One region of the Anaeromusa burkinensis DSM 3853 genome, then DNA from elsewhere that is predicted to be linked to it. Evidence: a T-box and tRNA genes for the amino acid it is inferred to sense, from the RefSeq annotation. Region 1 holds a T-box; the other regions hold tRNA genes.

Region 1 (7,740 bases):
TCCCGCCGCATCCAGACATCCTCCGGCAACTGCCGGCTGACCTGGTGAGACATTTCGCCCAAGGCTTCACGAATGGTCGGCGGATGCGCTTCGCACGTAAATGATGCATGATCCAGCCAACGTTGCTGCTGGTGAAACCAAGAGCGCGCCTGTAATTGATTAGAAGTCTGCCCCCGCAGAATTTCCAGAGTAATGACAGGACTAGCTCCCGGTACTGGCGGTTCCGCTAAAGGTTCTACCAGCCCCTTGGTCCCATGATAACGCCATGTCCCCTCCGGCAAGGCGTTTTGAAAAAAACGCTGAGCAAACTCTTCAATGCGCATGACCATACCTCCTTGTCACTTTCCGTAGACAACTTTACCAAATTTCGACAAGGAGGTAAACATGTATCATCTAAATATTTTGTATTCTTTGCTGATTTGTAATTATTTGTTTTGCAATTTTCCCAGAAGAAGAGGCCGTACCGCGCCTAGCAAGTATAGCGACCCTGCTACGCAAGCCACTTTCTGCGGCTCTTGCTCCGCCAATTGCAACAACCGGTTTACACCCTCTCCCCAATCCTGCACTGCTTCCACTTGGTGCGGCGGAAAATGGCTCGCCAAATCCTTCGCTTCTGCGGCGCGTTCTGAAAGAGGCCTCACCGCAATGACCCGATCTTGTTCCCGCACCAAAATGCTGGTAATACCATCAATATCCTTATCCTTTAAAATACCTAATAAAAAAAGCACCGCATCCCCTGGAAACACTTGGTCCAATGTGCGCCGCAGCACCGCAGCGCCAGCCGGATTATGCGCCCCGTCAACCACCAGCGGCGGCTGGGTGCGCAGCACTTCAAAGCGCCCCGGCCAGCAAGCCTTTGCCAAACCGCTAGCAACAGCTTCCTGGTTCACTGCGGTTTCCCTTAATGCTAACGCCGCCATTACCGCCAACGAGGCGTTATATGCTTGATGTTCCCCCACAAGGCGCGCCTGCAAAGACCAGTTGGATCCGTCAGGCTGCTGCAGCCTCCAGGAAATTCCGTTTAAAGACATAGACTGTATCTGGGCTTGCCATTCTTCGCCGAGCACTTGCACCACCGCGCCGCACTCAGCCGCTCGGCGTCGGATAACCTCAAGCGCCTCTCCCTGCGCAGCCGTCAAGACTTGAGCGTTTTTCTTGATAATCCCCGCCTTATGTTCAGCTATTTCCCTCACCGTAGACCCGCAGCGATCCTCATGTTCCAGGGTCACATTGGTAATTACCGCCACCCGACTGTCAATGACATTAGTTGAATCCAGGCTCCCGCCCAGCCCAACTTCAATTACTGCGTAGTCCACTTTCATGACCGCAAACACGACAAATGCAGCTGCCGTCAGCACCTCAAACTGTGTCGGATGTTCCAAGCCGTCCCGCTCCATCTCTCGCGCCGCTGCAGCCGTTTGTTCAATCGCGTCGGCAAAAACAGACTCTTCCACTTCCAAGCCGTCAATACGCATACGTTCTGTATAACGTTCCAGATGCGGCGACGTATACATGCCGGTACGAAAACCGGCTTCCCGCAAAACAGCAGCCAAACAAGCTGTCGTAGATCCCTTGCCGTTTGTGCCGGTAATATGAATGGTAGGATATTTTTTCTCCGGATGCCCTAAACGAATTACCAGCTCCTGCATCCGTTCCAAACCCAGACGAATGCCAAAACGCGACAAACCTTCCAAGTATGCAATCGACTCTTGATAAGTCATCGAAAAACCTCCTTTCAAGTTTACGCACTTTCTAAATTGAGTATTGATCGCTAGAAGGAAAGCACTGCTGAAATGAGCTGTCCAGATTGGCAAAGAATTTTTTGCTTCTATCTAGGCGACAAATCACAGGCATAGCGGCGCTATGTCGAAGATTTGACAACGCAGAGAGAGAAAAAAGGCTCGACAAGATGGATGGCAAATAAAGCAATGCTTTCCCTTAAAACTAACGCCGCTGCCACCAGAGGGGGCAGCGGCGCATTGTAGAACTCCGTAGATTACAACGTTGCTAAATAGTCCATGCGTTCGCGGATTGCGCCTAATTTTTCCTCGCACTCTTGCGCTTTAGCGCGTTCTTTTTCAACTACCGCCGCCGGTGCTTTAGCCATAAAGCCTTCGTTGCCAAGCTTGCCGGTAATCCTCGCTAGTTCCTTGGTCAGAGCTTCACGCTCTTTCGAGAGGCGGGCCGTTTCTTTTTCTACGTCAATCAAGCCCTTAAGCGGCAGGTATACTTCCAGCCCAGCTACCACAGTCGCCATCGCGTTCTCCGGTTTTTCCGCGCCCACTGCCGGCAAGGTCACAGGCTCTGCCGCCGCCAATTGACGGAAATATCCTTCGTTTTGCTGCAGCACGCTGCGCACATCTTCACTGCCTGCCTGCAGAATCACTTCGCTGCGCCGTCCCGGTGGCACATTCATTTCCGCCCGCATGTTACGTATGCCTTTGACGGCCTCCATGATCAGGTTCATCTGCGTTTCTGCCGCGGCATCATTCCGTTCCGTCTGCGCAGAAGGCCAAGAGGCTTTCATAATGCTGCTGCCTTCATGAGGCAGATGCTGCCAGATTTCTTCGGTAATAAAAGGCATGAAAGGATGCAGCAGACGCATGGTTCCTTCCAGAACCTCCCATAACACATACTGGGCCACCGCGCGCTGCTCCGCTTCTTCCTTGTTGTACAAACGCGGCTTCGCCATTTCAATATACCAATCGCAGTACTCGCCCCAAAGGAATTCATACACCAAGCGAGCTGCCTCTCCCAGTTCGAAGCGGCCCAGGTTATCGGTCACCGCTTTAGCCACTTTGTCATAGCGGCTGAGAATCCAGCGATCCGCCAAGGTCAGCTGTTCCGCCTGCGGCGCCTGGCCGTTAAAGCCTTCCAGGTTCATCAGCACAAAGCGGGAAGCGTTCCAAATTTTATTGGCGAAGTTACGGCTGGCTTCCACCCGCTCCCAATAAAAACGCATATCATTGCCAGGCGTGTTGCCTGTAATCAGCATAAAGCGCAGCGTATCGGCGCCATACTTCTCCACTACTTCCAGCGGATCAATGCCATTCCCCAACGACTTGGACATTTTTCGTCCCTGGCTGTCGCGCACCAAACCATGAATGAAGACATGATGGAAAGGAATTTCCTGCTTGAATTCTAGGCCCATCATAATCATCCGCGCTACCCAGAAGAAAATAATATCATAACCGGTTACCAACACGCTTGTGGGATAAAACTGCCGCAACTCCACAGTGTTTTCCGGCCACCCCATCGTAGAAAAAGGCCATAACGCGGAGCTAAACCACGTATCCAGCACGTCTGGATCCTGCTCGACAGCGCCGCCGCAATGCGGGCAAACTGTCAGATCATCCCGGGAAACAATGGTTTTGCCGCAGCTTTCGCAGTACCAAGCGGGAATGCGGTGTCCCCACCAAATTTGCCGGGAAATACACCAGTCGCGGATGTTTTCCAACCAGTTCAAATAAGTGCGACTGAAACGCTCCGGCACAAACTGCACCCGACCATCCCGAACTACTTCCATCGCCGGTTTCGCCAATGGTTCCATTTTCACAAACCACTGTTTAGATACCAATGGCTCCACAACGGTTCCGCAGCGCTGGCAATGGCCCACTGCATGCGGATGGCTTTCTACCTTAACCAAAACGCCCATCGCTTCCAAGTCCGCCAAAAGCTCTTTGCGACACTCGTAACGATCCTGTCCGGCGTATTTACCAGCCTCTTCGGTCATATTTCCTTCGGGTCCAATAACTACAACCTGTTCCAGTTTGTGACGCTGCCCCATCTCAAAATCGTTAGGATCATGGGCTGGCGTAATTTTTACAGCCCCTGTACCAAAGGAAGGATCAACATAGTCATCCGCTAAAAGAGGAATGCGACGATTCACCACCGGCAGAATCAAAGTTTTGCCGATTAAATCCTTGTAACGCGCATCGTCCGGATGCACCGCCACCGCCGTATCGCCCAACATGGTCTCAGGACGCGTGGTGGCAATGATCACGTGACGGCCGGCTTCACCTTCCACTTCATAGCGCAGATGATACAAATGACCTTCTTTTTCCTCATGCTCTACTTCAATATCGCTTAAAGCCGTATGACAACGCACACACCAATTGGTAATGCGGTGTCCTTGATAAATCAGCCCCTTTTCATATAGAGAAACAAAGACCTCCCGAACAGCTTGAGAACATCCTTCATCCATCGTAAAGCGTTCCCGCTCCCAATCACAGGAAGCTCCCAAGCTCCGCAGTTGCCTAGTAATACGGTCGCCATACTGCTGTTTCCATTCCCAAACGCGTTCAATGAAAGCATCACGCCCTAGATCATAACGGCTTTTGCCTTCTTCTTTTTTCAGCATCTCTTCCACTTTAATTTGGGTAGCAATGCCTGCATGGTCAGTGCCGGGCATCCAAAGAGTGTCGTCGCCGCGCATCCGATGCCAACGAATTAAAATATCCTGCAACGTATTATCAAGAGCATGCCCCATATGCAACTGCCCCGTTACATTAGGCGGTGGAATTACAATACTGAAAGCATCTTTTTGTTCATTAGCTTCTGCATGAAAGCAGCCTTCTTTTTCCCAAGCTGTATACCATTTTTCTTCGACACCCTTGGGATCATACACACTGGATAAGTTTTTCTCTGTCATGCCTGTTCCCCTTTCAACAATAAAAGGCCTTTTCATCCTTTTTGTAAGGACGAAAAAGCCTCATTTCGCGGTACCACCTTGCTTCTCCGGGTCGCCCCGGACTCTAACGGCTGTAACATAGCCGCCGACGGCTGCGCCTACTATTGGGTTCAGCGCAGCAGCTCCGGGAGGACCTTCAACCATCGTTTCCGTAAGACCTTCCAGCCAAGGGTCTTTTCTCTGACCGCAATTCGACGTCTACTCTTCCCATCTTCACTTTCTATGCAATTATTTTTATCATACCTGCTTGCTTATTCCTTGTCAACACCGCTTTACTTACAATAACTTTCAGGCTTTTCAATCTTGCATTATGTATTTTTCCAGTGTATGATCTTAACAAAAGACCTCTCAAGAGGAAAAGGAGTGAGCTTTTCTTGCGCAGTGATATTGTAAAAAAAGGTTCCACCCGTGCCGCCCATCGTACTCTCTTTTATGCTATGGGCTTTGGTCCTGATGAGCTGAAAAAGCCTCTCATCGGCATTGTCAATTCCTTTAATGAAATCATTCCCGGTCACATGCATTTGCGTGAAATTGCCGAAGCAGCCAAGCAGGGGGTTTTGGCCGCCGGCGGTACTCCCATGGAATTTCCAGCTATCGGCATCTGTGATGGCATTGCCATGGGCCATGACGGCATGAAATTCCCCTTGGCCAGCCGAGAGCTTATTGCCGATTCCATTGAATCCGTAGCAACCGCTCACGGTTTCGATGGTCTGGTACTCATTCCTAACTGTGACAAAATTGTTCCAGGCATGCTCATGGCTGCCGCTCGCTTGAATATTCCTTCGGTCGTCGTCAGCGGCGGTCCTATGCTAGCTGGCCGCCATCAAGGCAAGGATATCAGCGTCAGCAATCTCTTTGAGGCTGCCGGCCGTTTTGAGGCCGGTAAAATTTCCGCCGAAGAGTTAGAGGATCTCGAAGCCTCCGGCTGTCCCGGCTGCGGTTCCTGTGCGGGCCTCTTCACCGCCAACAGCATGAACTGCCTAACAGAAGTACTTGGCATGGGCCTGCCCGGGAATGGCACGATTCCAGCCGTCTATAACGGACAACGACGTTTGCTGGCAAAAAAAGCCGGCAAAGTCATCTTAGATTTGGTGGCTAACGACATCAAACCGCGCGATATCTTAACGCCTGCCGCTTTCCACAACGCTATTGCCGTCGACATGGGCATTGGCGGCTCCTCCAACACCGTCCTGCATTTGCTGGCTATCGCCCACGAAGCCGGTGTTCCCTTGGCGCCGGAAACCTTTGACCAAATTAGCGCCAAAACGCCGTACATCGCCAAACTCAGCCCTGCCGGCAGCCATCATCTGCAGGATCTGAACGAAGCCGGGGGCATCAACGCCGTTATTAAAGAGCTGGCTAAAAAGAATGTCATCGATTTAACTGCCCGCACTGTTGACGGCACGATGGGTGAACGTGTAGCACAGGCAGTCATCTTACGGCCTGATGTCATTCGTACCGTCGAAGATCCTTACATGAACAAAGGCGGCATCGCCATTCTCAAGGGCAACTTAGCCCCAGATACCGCGGTCGTCAAGGAAAGCGCCGTAGCGCCGGATATGCTTAACTTCACCGGCCCTGCCAAATGCTTTGATTCCGAAGAAGACGCAATCGATGCCATTATCGCCAAAAAAGTCCAGAACGGCGACGTCGTCATCATCCGCTACGAAGGCCCCAAAGGCGGCCCGGGTATGCGAGAAATGCTCAACCCCACCGCCGTTATCGCCGGCATGGGTCTCAAGGTAGCGCTCTTGACGGACGGCCGCTTCAGCGGCGCGACCCGCGGCGCCTGCATCGGCCATATTTCCCCGGAAGCCCGAGACGGAGGCCCCTTAGCTTTTGTCCAAAACGGTGACACCATTGAAATCGACATCCCTGGCCGCAAGCTGAATGTAGCGATTAGCGATGACGAAATGGCCAAGCGCAAGGCTGCCTGGCAGCCGCCAGCTCCTAAAGTGGACAAAGGCTACCTGGTCCGCTACGCTCGCATGGTCACCTCGGCCAACAGCGGCGCAGTGCTGAAGTAGGAATCAAGAAAGCCAACGGGGTTGGATATGCTGCCGTTTATACAGAACTTCCTAGTCCTTGGAAAATTTAGGATTTTCATCCGTAAAAGCTTATAAATTCTGGTATAGTATCAAAAACACCATTGGCTGACCGCAAGGTCCTCCAATGGTGTTTTTTATGTCTATATTATTTGCGTTTGCTTTTCAGATACTCATCCATGGCGGCGGCGGCTTTTTTGCCGGCCCCCATGGCCAAAATAACTGTCGCAGCGCCGGTGACAACGTCACCACCGGCAAAAACGCCTTCGCGGCTGGTAGCGCCGGTTTCCGCGTCAGCTACAATATTACCGCGGCGGTTGACTTCCAGACCTTTGGTTGTCTGCTGCACCAGCGGATTCGGGCCCTGGCCGATGGCCATGATCACCGTATCTACATCCAGCTCAAACTCCGAACCTGGTACCGCTTCCGGACGTCTGCGTCCTGAGGCGTCCGGCTCGCCCAAAGTCATGCGGATGCAACGCAATTGGCGTACCCAGCCTTCAGCATCGCCCAAGATTTCCACCGGATTGTTGAGAAGCTGAAAATCAATGCCTTCTTCTTTGGCATGATGCACTTCTTCCAAACGCGCCGGCAGTTCGGCTTCGGAACGGCGATAGACGATATAAACCTTCTCCGCTCCCAGGCGCAGCGCCGTACGAGCGGCGTCCATGGCTACATTGCCGCCGCCGACAACGGCGACGCGGCGTCCCACGTGAATGGGGGTAGCGCATTCGGGAAAACGGTAGGCTTTCATCAAATTGCAGCGGGTCAAAAACTCATTAGCCGAATAAACGCCATTGTACTGTTCTCCGGGAATACCCATAAAATGAGGCAGCCCTGCGCCAGTAGCAATAAACACAGCTTCAAAGCCCTCTTCTTCCATCAGCTCGTCAATAGTATAAGTCTGGCCGATAACGACATTGACTTCAATATCCACGCCCAGTTTCCGCAAGGCGTCAATTTCTGCTTGAACCACTTCTTCTTTAGGCAGGCGAAATTCTGGAA
Region 2 (7,740 bases), on a different contig from region 1:
AAAGAAGTCCTCTTTACTAAACCCTTGTTTAATTCCTATGTTTCCATCTATACGCTGGCTCATTTTCGAAAAATAGCCTTAGAAGATTTGGCGGACCTGCGCGTCGGCGTCGGCAAAAGCTACTACACGGAAAGTCTTTTGCGAAACACGCTGCATATCTCGCCTTACCAAACATATGACGATATTGACGACGCTCTGCCCGACCTGCTTGACGGAAAAATCGACGTGATTTTTGAAAACCAACAGCTTATGGATTATACGATTATTTCTAAGAATCTTAAAGGGATCGTTGTTCCTCAGGTTACCAATCTCTTTCCCCGCGAGCATGCCTACGCCGTTAGCAAGTCCCGCCCGGATTTAGTGGAATATATGAACCACAAACTCGATCAATTAAAAGACAACGGCGTTTTTGAAGAATTGTATTTAAAATTTTTCTATACTCATTCGGACGGCTATGTAAAAGCTCGCCAAGAAAAAATCCTCTTTTTCCTGCTCATCGTCGCAGCGTCTCTCATTGTTCTCGGCATAGCAATCAAACTGTATATAGACCGTCTCAAAAAGAAACTGAAAATAAACTATGACCAGTTGTTCCTCGCCCACGAAAACCTGCAAGCCCAAGAGGAAGAATTAGCCGCTCAAAACGAAGAGCTCTTAGCCAAAGAAGAGGAGCTGCTTTGCAACTATAACAAACTCCACTACGCATCCCTCCATGATAGTCTTACAGGCTTGCCCAACCGAGAGCATTTAAACGAACAGTTGAAGGAAGAACTGGAAAAAGCGCAAAAAGAAGGGCATACAGGGGCTGTCCTCTTTATCGACCTAGATGATTTAAAAACAATTAATGATACCTTAGGGCATCAATATGGCGACGATTTGATTATTAAGTCCGGATCAATTCTTGTAGAGGAAACAAAAGCCTCCGGCTTTGTCGCGCGTATTGGCGGCGATGAGTTTGTTGTGATTTTACCTGGCCAAAAAGCACGTCAGGAACTCGAAAAAAAAGCTTCAAAACTCCTCCATGCCTTAGCCTATGAATACGATACCGACACCATTCGCTTGCAGACCTCCGCAAGCATTGGCATTGCTCTCTATCCCGAAAACGGCGATACTCGCGAAGAAATCCTCAAGAATGCCGACAACGCCATGTACGCGGTGAAAAAGACAGGGAAAAATTGCTGGCGTTTCTATGAACCTTCCATGCAGACCGAAGCCTATGAGCAGATGGTCTTAAAAGTAGCCCTGCGCTCCGCGCTGAACCAAGGCGAACTGACGGTAGTGTATCAGCCGCTGGTTCGAGTCCTTGATCATACTGTCATTGGCTTTGAAGCCTTGTTGCGCTGGGATAGTGAGCAATATGGCAAAATCTCTCCAGATGTTTTTATTCCCTTAGCGGAACAAACCGGCCTCATCCATTCGATTGGCGAGTGGGTATTAAAAGAAGCCTGCTTCTTTGCAAAACACTTATCCGAGCAGGGACAAGGGCATATTCGAATCGGCGTTAATACCTCGCCCATTCAGTTATCAGATGAATATTTTGTTACCATGGTCCAACGCGTCATCACCAACATCGGCCTTCGCCCCGAACAGCTCGAGCTGGAAATAACCGAAACCGCCCTCATGTCCTCTCTAGACAATGTAGTGCGCAATTTAGCTAAATTGAGTGAAATGGGCGTACGCCTTGCCCTTGATGACTTTGGAACCGGATATTCTTCCCTGACCTATCTGCACCGCTTGCCTGTAAATACGCTAAAAATTGATAAATCCTTTATCGACCGGATGTTCAACGATACTACGCAGAATTCAATTATTAAAAACATCATCGATATGGCCCATACTATGAAAATGGTCGTAGTTGCCGAAGGCGTGGAAAAATCCGACCAAGTTTCTTTTTTGGCGCAAACGCATTGCGACTATATTCAAGGCTACTATTTCGGACGTCCAGAACCGCCCGCTACGGCGATACAGTTACTGAAAACATAAAAAGACGGCGCTGCCATTGGCCAGCGCCGTCTTTTTATGTTCTTTGTTATTGTTTCTATACACCTATCGTTTATACATCCAACCCGTGCAACGCTTCTTCCCCGAGAATACCTGCCAATTTCTGTTTCGCCTGCTCGCGGACGTCTTCGTCAATATACATATGCGCAATCCCCAGCGCTACCAACAAGGCCGTTGCATCGTCCCCATACCCCACGCCGACGATCATATCCGGAATCACGTCAAAAGGCAGAATAAAATATCCCAACGCTCCATAAATGGTCGCTTTCACCTTCAGCGGAACTTCCGGCTTCTGGGCGACATAGAAAAGCTGCAGCGCCTTGTAAATCAAAGAAGCGCCAATCACCTTGGCCTGCTTGCACAGCTTCTCAAAAAAGCGTGGCTGCGAGTATTCCTGCGCATAATTTCCGTAACGCTCATCATGTGACTCGTTCATTGTATCTCCTTTTACTAAAAACCAATTGTAATTTGTTGAAATTTTTCTATCAATCTCCCGTTAGTTCGCACCGTCTATATACAAAAAGACTCTCGAATTCTCGAGAGTCTTGCTTGTTAGAAATGGTGGGGCATACTGGTTTCGAACCAGTGGCCTCTTGAATGTGAATCAAGCGCTCTCCCACTGAGCTAATGCCCCTAACAGGTTTTAATTTTACCATAACAATGTTTTCTTGTCCAGATCATCGCCCCGATGAGATTTCCTCACTCGTCTTGGTCCGGCTCTTCTTCAAGATCTGTTTCTTCTTCGTCAATTTCATCCAAAAGATAGCCCGGTTCGCCGCAGTGGACGCAAACCACTTTAAGCTGCTCTTTCTTGGAAGCGACGGTAAAAACGTTCTCGCATTTCGGACATTTATAGGTAATCTTATGCATAATCAATCACGCTCCGGCTGTTAACAGCTTAGTTATGTCTCTTTCTATTTTATCACAGTTCGCACAAGCTCGCCTAAAACTTACTTGCCCCTTTAGCGGCTCTCACTGGCTTCCGCCAGTTCACTCAAGTAAGCCCAACGCTCCATAAGTTCTTCCAACCTCGCCAGCAGCTGCTTTTCACGCTCCGTCAGCTCCTGCAACAGAGAAAAATCACTGCCTCCTTGGGCCAGTTGGGCGCGAACAGCGCGAAGCTCGCCTTCAGCAGCGGCAATAACCCCTTCAATTTCATCAAATTCGCGTTTTTCCTTGAAGCCCATACGGGGCGCGCGGTTTTGATTGCGCTCGTCGGTCTTATCGCTTTCTTTTGAGCCGGATGCTTTCTCCATCTCGCCTTGAGGGGCGCGAGCTTCCAGATAATCGCTGTAGCCGCCAGGATAACGGCCAATGGAACCGCCTGCTTCAAACGCGAAAATATGGTCCGCTACGCGATCAAGAAAGTAGCGATCATGGGATACCGTCAACACGGCGCCCGGAAAAGTGTCCAGATAATCCTCCAGCACCGCCAAGGTGAGCGTATCCAAATCATTGGTCGGTTCGTCCAAGAGCAGTACATTCGGGGCGCTCATCAGCACCCGCAGCAAGTAAAGGCGGCGGCGCTCGCCGCCGGACAGCTTGGCTACGGACACGCCCTGGAGATGCGGCGGAAATAGAAAGCGCTCCAACATTTGCGCGGCGCTGATAACGCCGCCGTCCAAGGTTGCAATAAAGTTGGCCTCTTCGCGAATGTATTCGATGACCCGCAGGCGCGGGTCCATGTCGATGTTTTCCTGAGCAAAATAGCCGATTTTAACGGTCTGTCCCACCTTGACGCTCCCCGCCTGCGGCTCCAAGTGACCAGCGATCAGGTTTAGCAGCGTCGATTTGCCGCTGCCGTTAGCGCCGACAATGCCAATGCGGTCATTTCGCTTGACGATGTAGCTGAAGTTTTTCAAAACGCAGCCTTCGCCAAAATCATGGCTCAGATTTTCTACTTCAATGACGGTCTTGCCCAAGCGGCTGGAGCCTACGGACATATCCAGGGCCGCCGCCTTGCCCAGGGCTTGCTGCGCCGACAGCGTCTCGAAACGCTCGATACGCGCTTTTTGCTTGGTGCTGCGCGCTCTCGCGCCGCGCATCATCCAGGCCAACTCCTGACGCAGCAGGTTTTGGCGCTTGCGTTCGCTGGCTTCTTCGCGCTCTTCCCGCGCGGCCTTCTGCTCTAAAAAGAGGCTGTAATTGCCCTCGTAGCGGAAAAGCCGTCCCCGATCCAGCTCCAAAATACCGGTAGTAACACGGTCTAAAAAATACCGATCATGGCTGATGACCAGCAGCGCCCCGTTGCGGCGAGCCAGGGTTTGCTCCAGCCAAGCCACGGTTTCATGATCGATATGGTTGGTAGGCTCATCCAAAATCAAGAGTTGCGCCGGATTGATGAGCGCTCCGGCCAAAGCCACGCGCTTGCGCTGGCCGCCGGATAAATTTTTCATCTGCGCGCTAAAATCATCAATGCCTAGCTTGGTTAAAATAGTCTTAGCTTCGCTTTCCAATGGCCAGGTATTCTGCTCGTCCATTTTCTGGCCTAGACGCACTACCTGCGCCTGCAGCGCCTCATCACCGGGGCAAGCGGCTGCAGCGCCTAAGGCCGCCTCGTATTCCCGCAGCACCTGCAAAATAGGCGAAGCGCCGCGAAAGACTTCTTGCAGTACCGTGCCTTCCTGATCATACTCCGGGTCCTGTGACAGATACTCCACCTGCACGCTGCCGGCTCGGCTGATTTTCCCTTCGTCCGGCGGCTCCAGGCCAGCTATCACTTTTAAAAACGTAGTCTTGCCGGTGCCGTTAACGCCGATCAGACCCAAGCGGTCCGTATCGCCAATTCCGAAGGTCACGTCCTCGAAAAGAGTACGCTCGCCGTATTGTTTGCTCATATTTTCTATGGAAAGGATATGCATGAGTTTTCCCTCTGTCTTCTTTTAAATCTAAATTCTATTGTACAAAAGGCGCTGCCAAATCACAATGGAGCCAGAAACAAAGAAACGAGAATTTTAACAGGAGTAGAGTGAGTAGATGGAGGGCGCGATGAAGATGAAACAAGAGAATCAGAGTCACGGGAGGGTACGCAAGAGAAGAACAGGGCACGGGTTTTAACCGGAGTACAGGGAGTAGCGGGAAGGTTTCGAAGGCAGCGGTCATTGTATTTGAGACTTTTATTGGAGTAAGCCGGTCCGCAGGACGAAAAAACAGGCTAAGGCGCATCAAAGTTTCGCTTGTTTGAGCGCAACGAGTTAAGAAACTGCCGCCTTAACCTGCTTTTTCGAGGCGCGCGCAAATCTTGTCTCAAATACAAAGATGCTGCAATGGCTCCTCAGCTTAATGCAGTCAAATAAAAAATCAAAGTCCCTCTGTCCAAAAGGACAGACGGACTTCTTCTAAAGCGGTGCTATGTCTAAGAGAAAATAACCAAGACGGAGCGTCGCATGAAACAGTGCTTCCCTAAAACAATGTTTTTAATGTGTCTTTAAACACGCTGAAGGAAATAACGCCTTCCAGCAGCTTTTCCTGCCCCCAAAGCACCGTAGGAACCCATTCAATCTGATGCTCCTGGCAATAGGCCTCGTTATCCAGCAAGCGCTGGTCATAGCGCCCCGCCTGCAGCGCCGCCTCCAACTCCTGCACATCAAAACCAATCTCCTGCGCCAGTTGCAGCAGCACCGGCAGTTGGCCGATATCCTGGCCGTCGACAAAATGAGCTGGAAAAACGGCATCTAGCCAAGCGTCGCCTTGGCCGTGGTCTTTGGCAAATTCCAACGCCGCCAGCGCCTGGTGCGTATTAGACAACACGGTCCTGGCGGACGGAACCAAGCCCAGGGACGCGCCTAATTGATCCGGCTGTGATACCCCTGACGCTCCCGGCTGCAGCACTTTTCCCGCTAACGTCAGATCCGGATTGATTTCCCAAGGCAGCCATTCGAGTTGTACCGGCGCAGTTCGTCGCAACTCCTGCACGTAACCCCAAAGCAAATAGCAGTAAGGACAAGCAAAGTCAAAAACTACTCGCAACGATCGACGCATAAGAGCCTCCTTTTTCTTGGAACCAGAACACAGAAAAAACAAAGAAAATCGGAAATTGAACAGGAAAATCAGAGTCACGAGAGGGTACGAACGAGGGTTATGGAAAATGATAAATTTCAACAGAAATAGTGGGAGTAGCGGGTGGGTTCGATGAGCAGAAGTGGAGCAGATTATAAAACCCGTTCGCGTCTTTCGTGTATTTCGCGATTCGTTAGCAACGTCCCTCAAATTTATTATTCACCGTGAAAAGCGCGAACATCGATTTATCATTCTAAGTTTAATCCGCGCAAGTCACGATATAAAGCAAAGACAGCTTTGCAGGGAATTTCCCCGCAAAGCCGCTGAAGTCCTGCTCACTATACCAATTTTTGCAGCTCCTGCTGCAGCCCCTGTACTTGCGCCGCTAAAGAAGACAGAGTTTGCTCCTGACGCTCGGTAATTTCCTTGTTGCCTCTTACATCCGCGCCGATTCGCAGCACCGAGCTTTTAATAGCCTGCAGCGCCTGATTGATCTTACCCAGAGAATCCGCCGAATACGTAGCCAGCTTACGCACTTCATCGGCCACCACCGCAAAGCCGCGTCCCTGCTCGCCAGCCCGAGCCGCTTCGATAGAGGCGTTTAGGCCCAGCAGGTTCGTTTGGCTGGCAATGTTGCGGATATAGTCCAGCACCTGGTTTAGATCGTTCAATTCCGTCTCCGTAATCTTTACAGCTTCCGCCATCTCGCTATAGCGTCCGGCGACTTGCGCTGCTGAAGAATATAGTTCCTCCATCTCTCCTGTAGCGGATTCCAGTTGGGCCGCCACTTGCTGCAACCCTTGCTCCCGTTCTTGACGCTCCCGCTCTTTGGCAATTTCTTCATTGACCACAATGGCCGCCATTTTTTGCAACGGCTTTACCGCTTCGGGGTCGCCGGTAATACCGATCACGCCCAGACGCTGCCCTTTGTATAAAATAGCGCCGTTATAGCCTGCTTTAACCCCGTCCATTTTGGCGGCGTCTTCAACCGTTACCGCTACCTCGTCTACGCGTCCGGCCATAATGCTCTCCGCCGCGCTATGTATTTTCCCCAGCCGCTCTGGTTGCTTAGTGGCGATAATCTCGCCGCCTAAGCCCATAAAATTCACGTTGCTCCCAGTCACCTCGTGAATCATTTCCACCACGCGTTGCGCCAACTCCAGCGGCACCGGATGATTCCAAGCCATAATTGCAACCCCTCTCTTTTTCCGCTTGCTCTCCCTGCTCAACTTGTTTTGTGAATTCTCTCTAGTTATCTTATCGTAAAAAGCATCTTTGCAAATGCCCCTTACTTCACAACAAGGCGAAGGAAGCCCGCCTTCAAGGCCAGCTTCCTTCGCCGCTACGCTCGGTTAGTCTAGTTTCTCTTACGGCACCAAGCCGGGGAAGACAAAGGCAAACATCCAAGTTAACAGCCCTAAGAATAAAACATAGGGAATGGTATACTTGATCGTTTTCCTCATAATCAGGCCTTCTTTGCCCAAAAGGCCTACCGCCGTCGCGGCAATAACAATACTCTGCGGCGAAATCATTTTGCCTGCGGTGCTGCCTGCATTGCCGGCGGACGCCATGAGAATATCCGACAGATTCAGCCCATGCGCGGTAATAACCTGCAACATGCCAAACAAGGCATTGGAAGAGGTATTACTGCCGGTCAGGAAGACGCCCAAGGTGCCAATCATCGGGCTGATGAAAGGATACAAAGTCTGATCTACTACGCCGACAATACTTTTCGCCATGCCC
Region 3 (7,740 bases), on a different contig from region 1:
CCGTTGCAACGCTTTTATAATATCGCCGCCTGTCAAAAGGCCTGTCACGGTAATGGCTGGCCCGAAAAACTCATTGGCTACCTCTATCACTCGCACATGCTGCCACAAAGGACCTGCCAGCAACGGCTCCAGCACCTTGGACGCTGATGCTCCTGCTACAATCCAGATATCTTCTGCCGCAGGCTGAGTGTTTTGCACCTCCTGCAGTTGCCGTTCCCAGTCCGTTAAAAAATCGCGCACCATGCCTACGCCGTTTTCCAGTTGCGGAAACCCTTCATAAGCCTCTTCTGTCGGCCAAGAACGTTCCGCTGCCAGATAAAATTCATCTCCCAAAAAGACAAAACGCGTCTGAGCCTCTTTCAAGAAACGTTCTTGGCAAAGAGCGACCTCGTCAATAATCCGCCCCGCCTCTTCCGGCGTAAGGCCTCTCAGCTCCGCACAGCCCTGGCGATGCTGCGTCAGGCCCACCGGCACAATAGCCAGCGACTGCACAGCCGGACGCAACGCGTATAAATCAGCAATGGTTTTTTGCAGCACCTCGCCGTCGTTATGCCCAGGGCATAAAACTACCTGCGTATGCATTTCAATGCCTGCCTCTGCCAGCCGTTGCAACTGCGGCAGAATTTCCGCCGCTTTCGGCTGATTCAGCATAGCGGCACGCACGGCGCCGTCAGTAGCATGCACGGAAATATAAAGAGGAGATAAATGCAGGCGGAAAATACGCTCCCAGTCCGCCTGGCGCACATTGGTCAGAGTAATAAAATTCCCATACAAAAAAGACATCCGATAATCATCGTCTTTTACATACAGGCTTTGCCGCATTCCCGACGGCATTTGGTCGACAAAGCAAAAAATGCAGCGATTGCCGCAACGACGAATGCCGTCAAAAACAGCTTCATCAAACTCAATTCCCAGTTCTTCATTATATTCTTTTTCAATCTCTACGACTTCATCGCCGTCTTCCGTCCGCACCGTCAGCACAACTTCTTCGTCGGCCACGGCAAAACTCCAATCGATAACATCCTCCATCGCCTGGCCGTTCACCAAAAGAATTTCATGGCCTGGCTGTAGGCCAATTTCTTCGGCAATGCTGCCGGGCTGAATCGAGGAAATGATGGCCCTGCGCTGTCCCAAAGCCTTTCACCTCTCCTTATTGTTGCGCTTTATCGTGCAACACATATTTATTAATAATACCGTGTTCCAAGCATCCTTTCAAGTGCCGAAAAGCCATTGAAAAGACCATGAACGCAACGCTTCATGGTCTTTATCTCAAGCCTTTTCCAACAGCGTCCAGGCGCTGCGCGCCAATACGGCCGCTCCGATCGGCAAGGCCGCCTCATCAATATCAAACCGCGGATGATGATGCGGAAAAGAAATGCCCTTTCCCTCATTGCCAGCGCCGACGAGTAAGAACGTCCCCGGAACCTTAGCCAAATAGCAAGAAAAATCTTCCCCTACCATGACCGGAGGAAAATCCCGCTTTACATTTTCGGCTCCCGCCACCGCCGCCGCTTCTTGAGCAACAATGGCCGTCACAGCCGGCTCATTAACAACAGGATCATGCCCATAAATGCGCTTTAACACATACGCAACGCCTTCAGCTTCGCAAATCCCTCGGCACACTTGTTCCAAGCGCTGAAACAAAGTCTCCCGTACGGACTGAGAAAAGCTGCGAATGGTTCCTTTCAAAACAGCCTTCCCTGGAATAACATTAAAAGCGTCCCCCGCCTGAAGCATGCCCAGCGCCAATACTGCCGGTTCCAGCGGATCAATCACCGCGCTAACAGAGCCGCGCAACGCCACAGCAATTTGCGCCCCTGCCGCAAGAGCGTCTACTGTCTGAAACGGCATGGAAGCATGACCGCCTTTTCCTTGCACGATAATTTCAAAAGCATCCGGACTAGCCATTACCGGCCCTTGCACAGCGGCAATCATTCCCGCCGGCAATGGCTGCCATAAATGCAATCCCACAATAGCGCTTACGCCTTCCAGCGCCCCTTCGTCAATCAGCGCCTGCGCGCCGCTAGGAAAATTTTCTTCACAAGGCTGAAACAACAACCGCACGGTTCCCGAAAGCTGTTCTCGCTGCTGCACCAAGGCTGCAGCAGCGCCCAATAAGCCAGCCATATGCCCATCATGGCCGCAGGCATGACAAATACCAGACATGCACGAGCGGTAGCTTTCCGGTCCCTGGTCTTCTACCGACAGTGCATCCATATCCGCCCGCAAAGCCACTATTTTCGACGCAGCACGCCCGCCGACAATATCAGCGACAATACCTGTACCAGCAACTTTGCGCGGTGACAAACCCATTTTGCCAAGTATATCGAGCATTTTTTTCTGCGTGGCCTTTTCCTGCCCGCTTAGCTCCGGATGTTTTCTAAAGTGCCGACGCCAAGCAATAATCTGATCTGTGTTAGCCTCAATCGACAACTGCAAATTAAGAAGTGAATTGCTCATCAACGAGCCTGCCGAAAGGAATCATAGATTTTTTGATACTCCGGAGTCGCCGGGATCGCTTCATAAATATAAAGATGAATTCCATTAGGATCATCCACAACAAAGCTGCGCTCTCCCCAAGGCTTATCCTGGAGCGATTGCACAAGCGACAACCCCGCGTCTTTTAAACGCTGGTACTCGGCCTGCACATCGGGCACTTCAAAAGAAAGAATGGTGCCGGTACCGCAAAAAAATTCCCCTTCATCTCGGCGCGGCAAGGTAAAGCTCAAACCGCTGGTCGGCATGCCCGGAACCATCATTTCCAAATACCAATCACTCTCATACACTAATTCAAAATCAAAATAATTCATATAAAATTCTTTAGATTCCTGCAGTTTATCAGTACAAAACGTTGCATCCACCCGCGTAATTTTCATCATATCCGTTCGCCCCCTGGAGTATTGTTTCTTATCGTTTATGAATTCCCTATGCATCGCCGTTTTCCCTGCCACGACAAAAAAAAGCTCCCGTACACGGGAGCTTTACTTGTTAATTGGTGGGGTTAAACGGGCTCGAACCGCTGACCTCATGCATGTCAAGCATGCGCTCTAACCAACTGAGCTATAACCCCAAGGACAGTGGTAATTATAATACGTTCAGCCCTTAAAAGTCAAGGCTTTTTTGCTGATAATTCACATACCGCCACAGATGAAGGTTCCGCCAACAGTACTCCTGCCAACAAAGCCGTACAGGGCGCCACCAGAACTACTCCGATACTGCCGGTTAAGGTGTGCAGTATTTCTGCTGCCACATACGTCAAATTCAGAACATTGACTACTGGCGTCCCTTGGGCAATAAAAACCATCATCAGCGCCATAAAGGAACCGCTGTAAGCTAAAAGAAGCGTAGTCGTCATCGTGCCCACTACCGCCCGCCCAATATGCATTCCGGAAGCAATAGCCTCGCTTCTCGCTAGGTCTGGCCTCTTACATTTCAGCTCGCCGACAGCCACCGCAATATCAACAGCTACATCCATCATCGCCCCGGAAGACGCCAGCATAATTCCAGCAAAAAACATTCTCGTCAGGTCTAGCTGAGCATACCCCATATGCAACAAAGTCTCCGCATATGGCAAAACCGCACCGTGAACCCGAAATAGCTGTCCGAATAAAAACGCCAGCAATACAGCCCCTAAAGCGCCTCCTATAGTACCGCAAAAAGCCGCTAATGCAATGCGGTTAAAGCCGATAACCAACAGCGTAACCGTACCGACAATAGCCGCTACAACTAAGACGGACACAAGCACTGGATCCCACCCAAGTAAAACCAGCGGCCACAACACCTTCCACAAAACCAAAACGGTAAATACAAAAGAAAGAAGCGCTTTCAGTCCCGTCCAGCGGGCATACCAGCACAAAAGCGTTGCAAAGAGAAAAAAGAGCAACCCCTCTGCGTACAAGCGATAATGATCCACTACATTGGCGGCCTGAATCTCGCCTGCCGTCCCCTTGATAGTCACCAGCGCCATATCGCCAGAGGCGAACATCTTATCCATCTCCAGTTTCCCTAAAAGCGTATTGCTGCAAACAATGGTCTTTCCTTCATACGGACCGTCCATAATCTGCAGCACAACCTCCTGTACGCCGGTGCGAACTACCCCTCGGGCGTAAACATGTTCATTATCAACTGAAAGCACCCTGCCTTGGGCCCGCACATAGCCGTCTTCCTCCGGTTCAAACTGGCTTGGCAGCCAGTATAAACCGAAGGACAATAATAAAATGACAATGACAACGATTCGATCTCGTTTCATTATTTGGCAACACCCATGATATTCATTATTTTCTTGGCCACATCCGTATTATCATAATATCCCTCAAACACACCGCTGCCGGTTCCTTGGGCATACACAGGCACGGCCACGCCGGTATGAGCGTAGGTGGTCCAGCCAATTCCTGCACGCTGGTTCAACAGGTGCGTCACCGTTACAGAAAAGGGTTCATAGGGTCCGTATGCCAAGGTAGTTTCTTCGTCAGTTGGACGTTTTTTCGGATCGATCATGCTGGCGGCCAACGCTTGATTCAAGCGACTTTTCTCGTAGGCAGTCAATTCGTTCATACCAAATTGATTAGCCAAAGCAGGCAGCCAGTCATCCAAATTGGCATTAGAAGCGCCCACTTGATCGCGGTAGGTTTTGATCTGCTTGTCAAATTCTTCATAAGACAAGGTCTGTCCACCCAATTTACTAAAAAACGTCTTGTACCCAGTCCCGGCAAAGCCAATGGTCATGCCGCCAGTCTCATGGTCGCCAGTAACGACAATCAAAGTTTCATCCGGATGTTTGGCATAAAACTTCAGCGCTTCTGCGATAGCTTCTTCAAAAGCCACGACATCTTTTACCGTTGTTGCTGCATCATTCGCATGACAGGCCCAGTCGACTTTGCCGCCTTCCACCATCATGAAGAAACCGTTTGGATTATCAAGCATTTCAATCCCTTTGCGAGTAAAGTCTGCCAAAGACACTTTTTCTCCTCGATCAATTTCATACGACATAGCTTCTTCCGCCGCCAGATCCGGAGCTATAGCGATCGTTTTCCCAGCACCCTTGCCGAGTTTTTGAATTTCTTCCGTTGAAACAGCTACTTGATAGCCTTTCTGTTTAGCAAGCTCCAATAAGTTAGGCTGATCTTTTTTCTTACCCGTAGGCGCCAACAGACCGCCGCCGGCAAAATAATCAAAATTGCTGTTGATTAGTTCCTGACCAATTTCATAATAGTTTTTGCGAGTCGGCTGATGCGCGTAAAAAGCGCCTGGAGTCGCATGATCCAAAGATACGCTGGAGACAATGCCTACTTTCATGCCTTTTTCCTTGGCCATTTCCGCCATGGTTTTAAACTTAACGCTCTTTGTAGGATCCATGCCCAAAATGTCATTATTGGTTTTGTTGCCAGTCGCCAAAGCGGTTCCTGCGGCAGCTGACTCCGTAATGAATGTATCTGCCGACTGTGTTCTCTGCACGCCCTGATGAGAAAAGGCGGTAAAATTCATAGGCTGCCTGCCCATAGGTCCGTTGCCATTCTGAGTCCCTTTAAAAATCTCTGTGGAATTAATCTGACTTAACGCCATACCGTCTCCAATAAAGTAAAATACGTATTTCGCTTTTTTCCCGTAGTAAGCCTGATCGTTAGCCGCATCAGCCACTGCATTTGTCTGAGGCATAGCCAGAGCCGCCAAAATCGCCACCATCACCGCTAGCGCAGCACAGGGCATGAGCCATTTTTTCTTGTTCACACAATCTCCTCCTACTATGTATTTTTCTACCTCTTCCAGTATAAAAATTCTATGTAAAGTTCACGCTATGGAATTGTTAAAATTCAGTAAATAAAAAAGCCTCCGTCAAAACGGAAGCTTTTCTGCAGCCTATTCTTCAATACAACACAGCATTGGCAATTACCAAACGCTGAATTTGGTTCGTTCCCTCATAAATCTGCATAATCTTAGCATCACGCATATATTTTTCCGCCGGATACTCTTTCGAATAGCCATAGCCTCCCATTACCTGTACGGCATCTACGGTCACTTTCATAGCTACATCAGAAGCAAAGCATTTGGCCATCGCCGCTTCCTTGGAATAGGACATTCCTTGATCTTTTAGCCAGCAAGCCTTATGCACTAATAACCGAGCCGCCTCGATTTGCATAGCCATATCGGCCACCATCGCCTGCACCAATTGGAAAGACGCCACAGGCTTACTAAACTGCTGTCGTTCCTTTGCATATTTCACTGCACAATCTAAAGCCGCCTGAGATATCCCCACAGATACGGCTCCTACCAAAGGTCGGGCCGCATCCAGCGTTTTCATAGCCAGTTTAAAACCTTCGCCTTCTCGGCCAATGCGGTGTTCTTCCGGTACTCGCACACCGTCGAGAATCAATTCGCAAGTATCAGAGGCGCAAATCCCCATTTTTTCTTCTTTTTTTCCTACAGAGAAACCAGGAGTTCCTTTAGTCAAAAGGAACGCTGTCAACCCGCGAATGCCCGCCGCTTTACGCGTATTGGCAAAAACAACAAATATTTCCGCACTGGAAGCATTGGTAATAAAGCATTTATTGCCAGTTAAAATATATTCATTGCCATCCTTTACAGCAGACGTAACAACGCCTCCAGCATCTGAACCTGCATTCGGCTCTGTCAGCGCAAACGCGGCCAATTTTCCTTCATTTAATTTGTCAAAAAAGAACTTCTTTTGCTCTTCCGTCCCTAACAACAATATTGGATACGCCGCCAACGCATTGGCGGCAATACTGGTAGCCACCCCGGCACAGCCTTTTCCTATTTCCTCGTACAGCAGCGCTACGGTCAGCGCATCAAGTCCAGGACCGCCATATTCTTCAGGAACAATCAAGTTCAACAGGCCCATTTCATGAAACTTTTCCTGCAAGCCCGGCCTCAGTCCGCCTGCAGCGTCCATCTCTCCCGCATATGGCGCAACTTCTTTTGCAATGAATTCTTGGGTCATGTTTTTCAAGTCCACTTGATCTTGGGTCCATTGAAAATCCATACATACCCTCCTTGCCTGCCCGGCACGACGCCTGCCTCACGCTCCCTTGCCATCCCGGCTGCAACACTTAGGAAGCAGCAATTGCCGCAATAGTATCTTTTTTCTTACAGTATACATGAACTGGATATTTTTGTATACCACGACTCCACCCAGGCCACTACCGCTGCTGCGCTTTCCTGAAAATGCTCGCTGAATTGATGGTCCGCTCCTTTTAAAACAACCAGTTCACAAGGACCTTTGGCAGCCTCTGCATAAGCCAGCGCCTGTTCCACTGGCGCCAATTCGTCTTCTGAGCCATGCAAAATCAGCACAGGAAACGCTGCTCCCAATGCCGCCAACTTTCCCGGCAGATTCACTGTCGCGAAGCCCTTAACGAAATCCGCTTCCAACCGGAGATACCCCCATTCATCCTGCAATTCCAATCGATTTCCTTGCTGTAATTGCCTATATGCAGCCAACCCTAAGGCGTTTTGAAAGGTCACCTGCAAATCGCTAGGAGTCGCCCACAAGCAAAGTCCCTTCACCCTCTTGCCCAATTGACCGGCAGCCAGCAACGACGCGCAACCTCCCATACTGCGCCCCAAAAGAACTACTGACCCCCATCCTTGGCGCTGCATCCACCCGGTCACGCAAAGTAGTTCTTCAACTTGCCTGTCCAAAGACTCACAGGGTGTAAAATCAAATCGAAGCACTCCCATACCTTTAGCGCACACCTGTTCCGCCAGATCCACCGCTCTGCCATT

What was found. The T-box of region 1 lies ahead of C508_RS0109795 (valine--tRNA ligase). A T-box ahead of a tRNA ligase gene usually reads a tRNA of that ligase, here a tRNA-Val.
Region 2: it has a tRNA-Val gene. The T-box ahead of C508_RS0109795 (valine--tRNA ligase) is inferred to sense a tRNA for this amino acid. The anticodon was not compared.
Region 3: it has a tRNA-Val gene. The T-box ahead of C508_RS0109795 (valine--tRNA ligase) is inferred to sense a tRNA for this amino acid. The anticodon was not compared.

The regions. Positions count from the first base shown of each region.
Region 1 is NZ_KB894593.1:9,935-17,674, reverse strand. It holds gene C508_RS0109805 (hypothetical protein) at 1-323, opposite strand, end outside; gene C508_RS0109800 (bifunctional folylpolyglutamate synthase/dihydrofolate synthase) at 426-1,721, opposite strand; gene C508_RS0109795 (valine--tRNA ligase) at 1,997-4,651, opposite strand; T-box leader at 4,694-4,913, opposite strand; gene ilvD (dihydroxy-acid dehydratase) at 5,065-6,717, shown strand; gene gltA (NADPH-dependent glutamate synthase) at 6,884-7,740, opposite strand, start outside.
Region 2 is NZ_KB894609.1:20,859-28,598, reverse strand. It holds gene C508_RS19665 (EAL domain-containing protein) at 1-1,980, shown strand, start outside; gene C508_RS0115685 (YkvA family protein) at 2,051-2,434, opposite strand; tRNA gene C508_RS0115680 (tRNA-Val) at 2,558-2,632, opposite strand; gene C508_RS20410 (hypothetical protein) at 2,698-2,868, opposite strand; gene C508_RS0115670 (ABC-F family ATP-binding cassette domain-containing protein) at 2,961-4,859, opposite strand; gene C508_RS0115665 (DsbA family oxidoreductase) at 5,401-5,979, opposite strand; gene C508_RS20875 (methyl-accepting chemotaxis protein) at 6,336-7,184, opposite strand; gene C508_RS0115655 (L-lactate permease) at 7,365-7,740, opposite strand, start outside.
Region 3 is NZ_KB894588.1:27,083-34,822, forward strand. It holds gene C508_RS0106315 (DUF512 domain-containing protein) at 1-1,134, opposite strand, end outside; gene C508_RS0106320 (amidohydrolase) at 1,270-2,460, opposite strand; gene C508_RS0106325 (VOC family protein) at 2,460-2,879, opposite strand; tRNA gene C508_RS0106330 (tRNA-Val) at 2,994-3,070, opposite strand; gene C508_RS0106335 (YibE/F family protein) at 3,110-4,249, opposite strand; gene C508_RS0106340 (alkaline phosphatase) at 4,249-5,727, opposite strand; gene C508_RS0106345 (acyl-CoA dehydrogenase family protein) at 5,864-6,997, opposite strand; gene C508_RS0106350 (alpha/beta hydrolase family protein) at 7,102-7,740, opposite strand, start outside.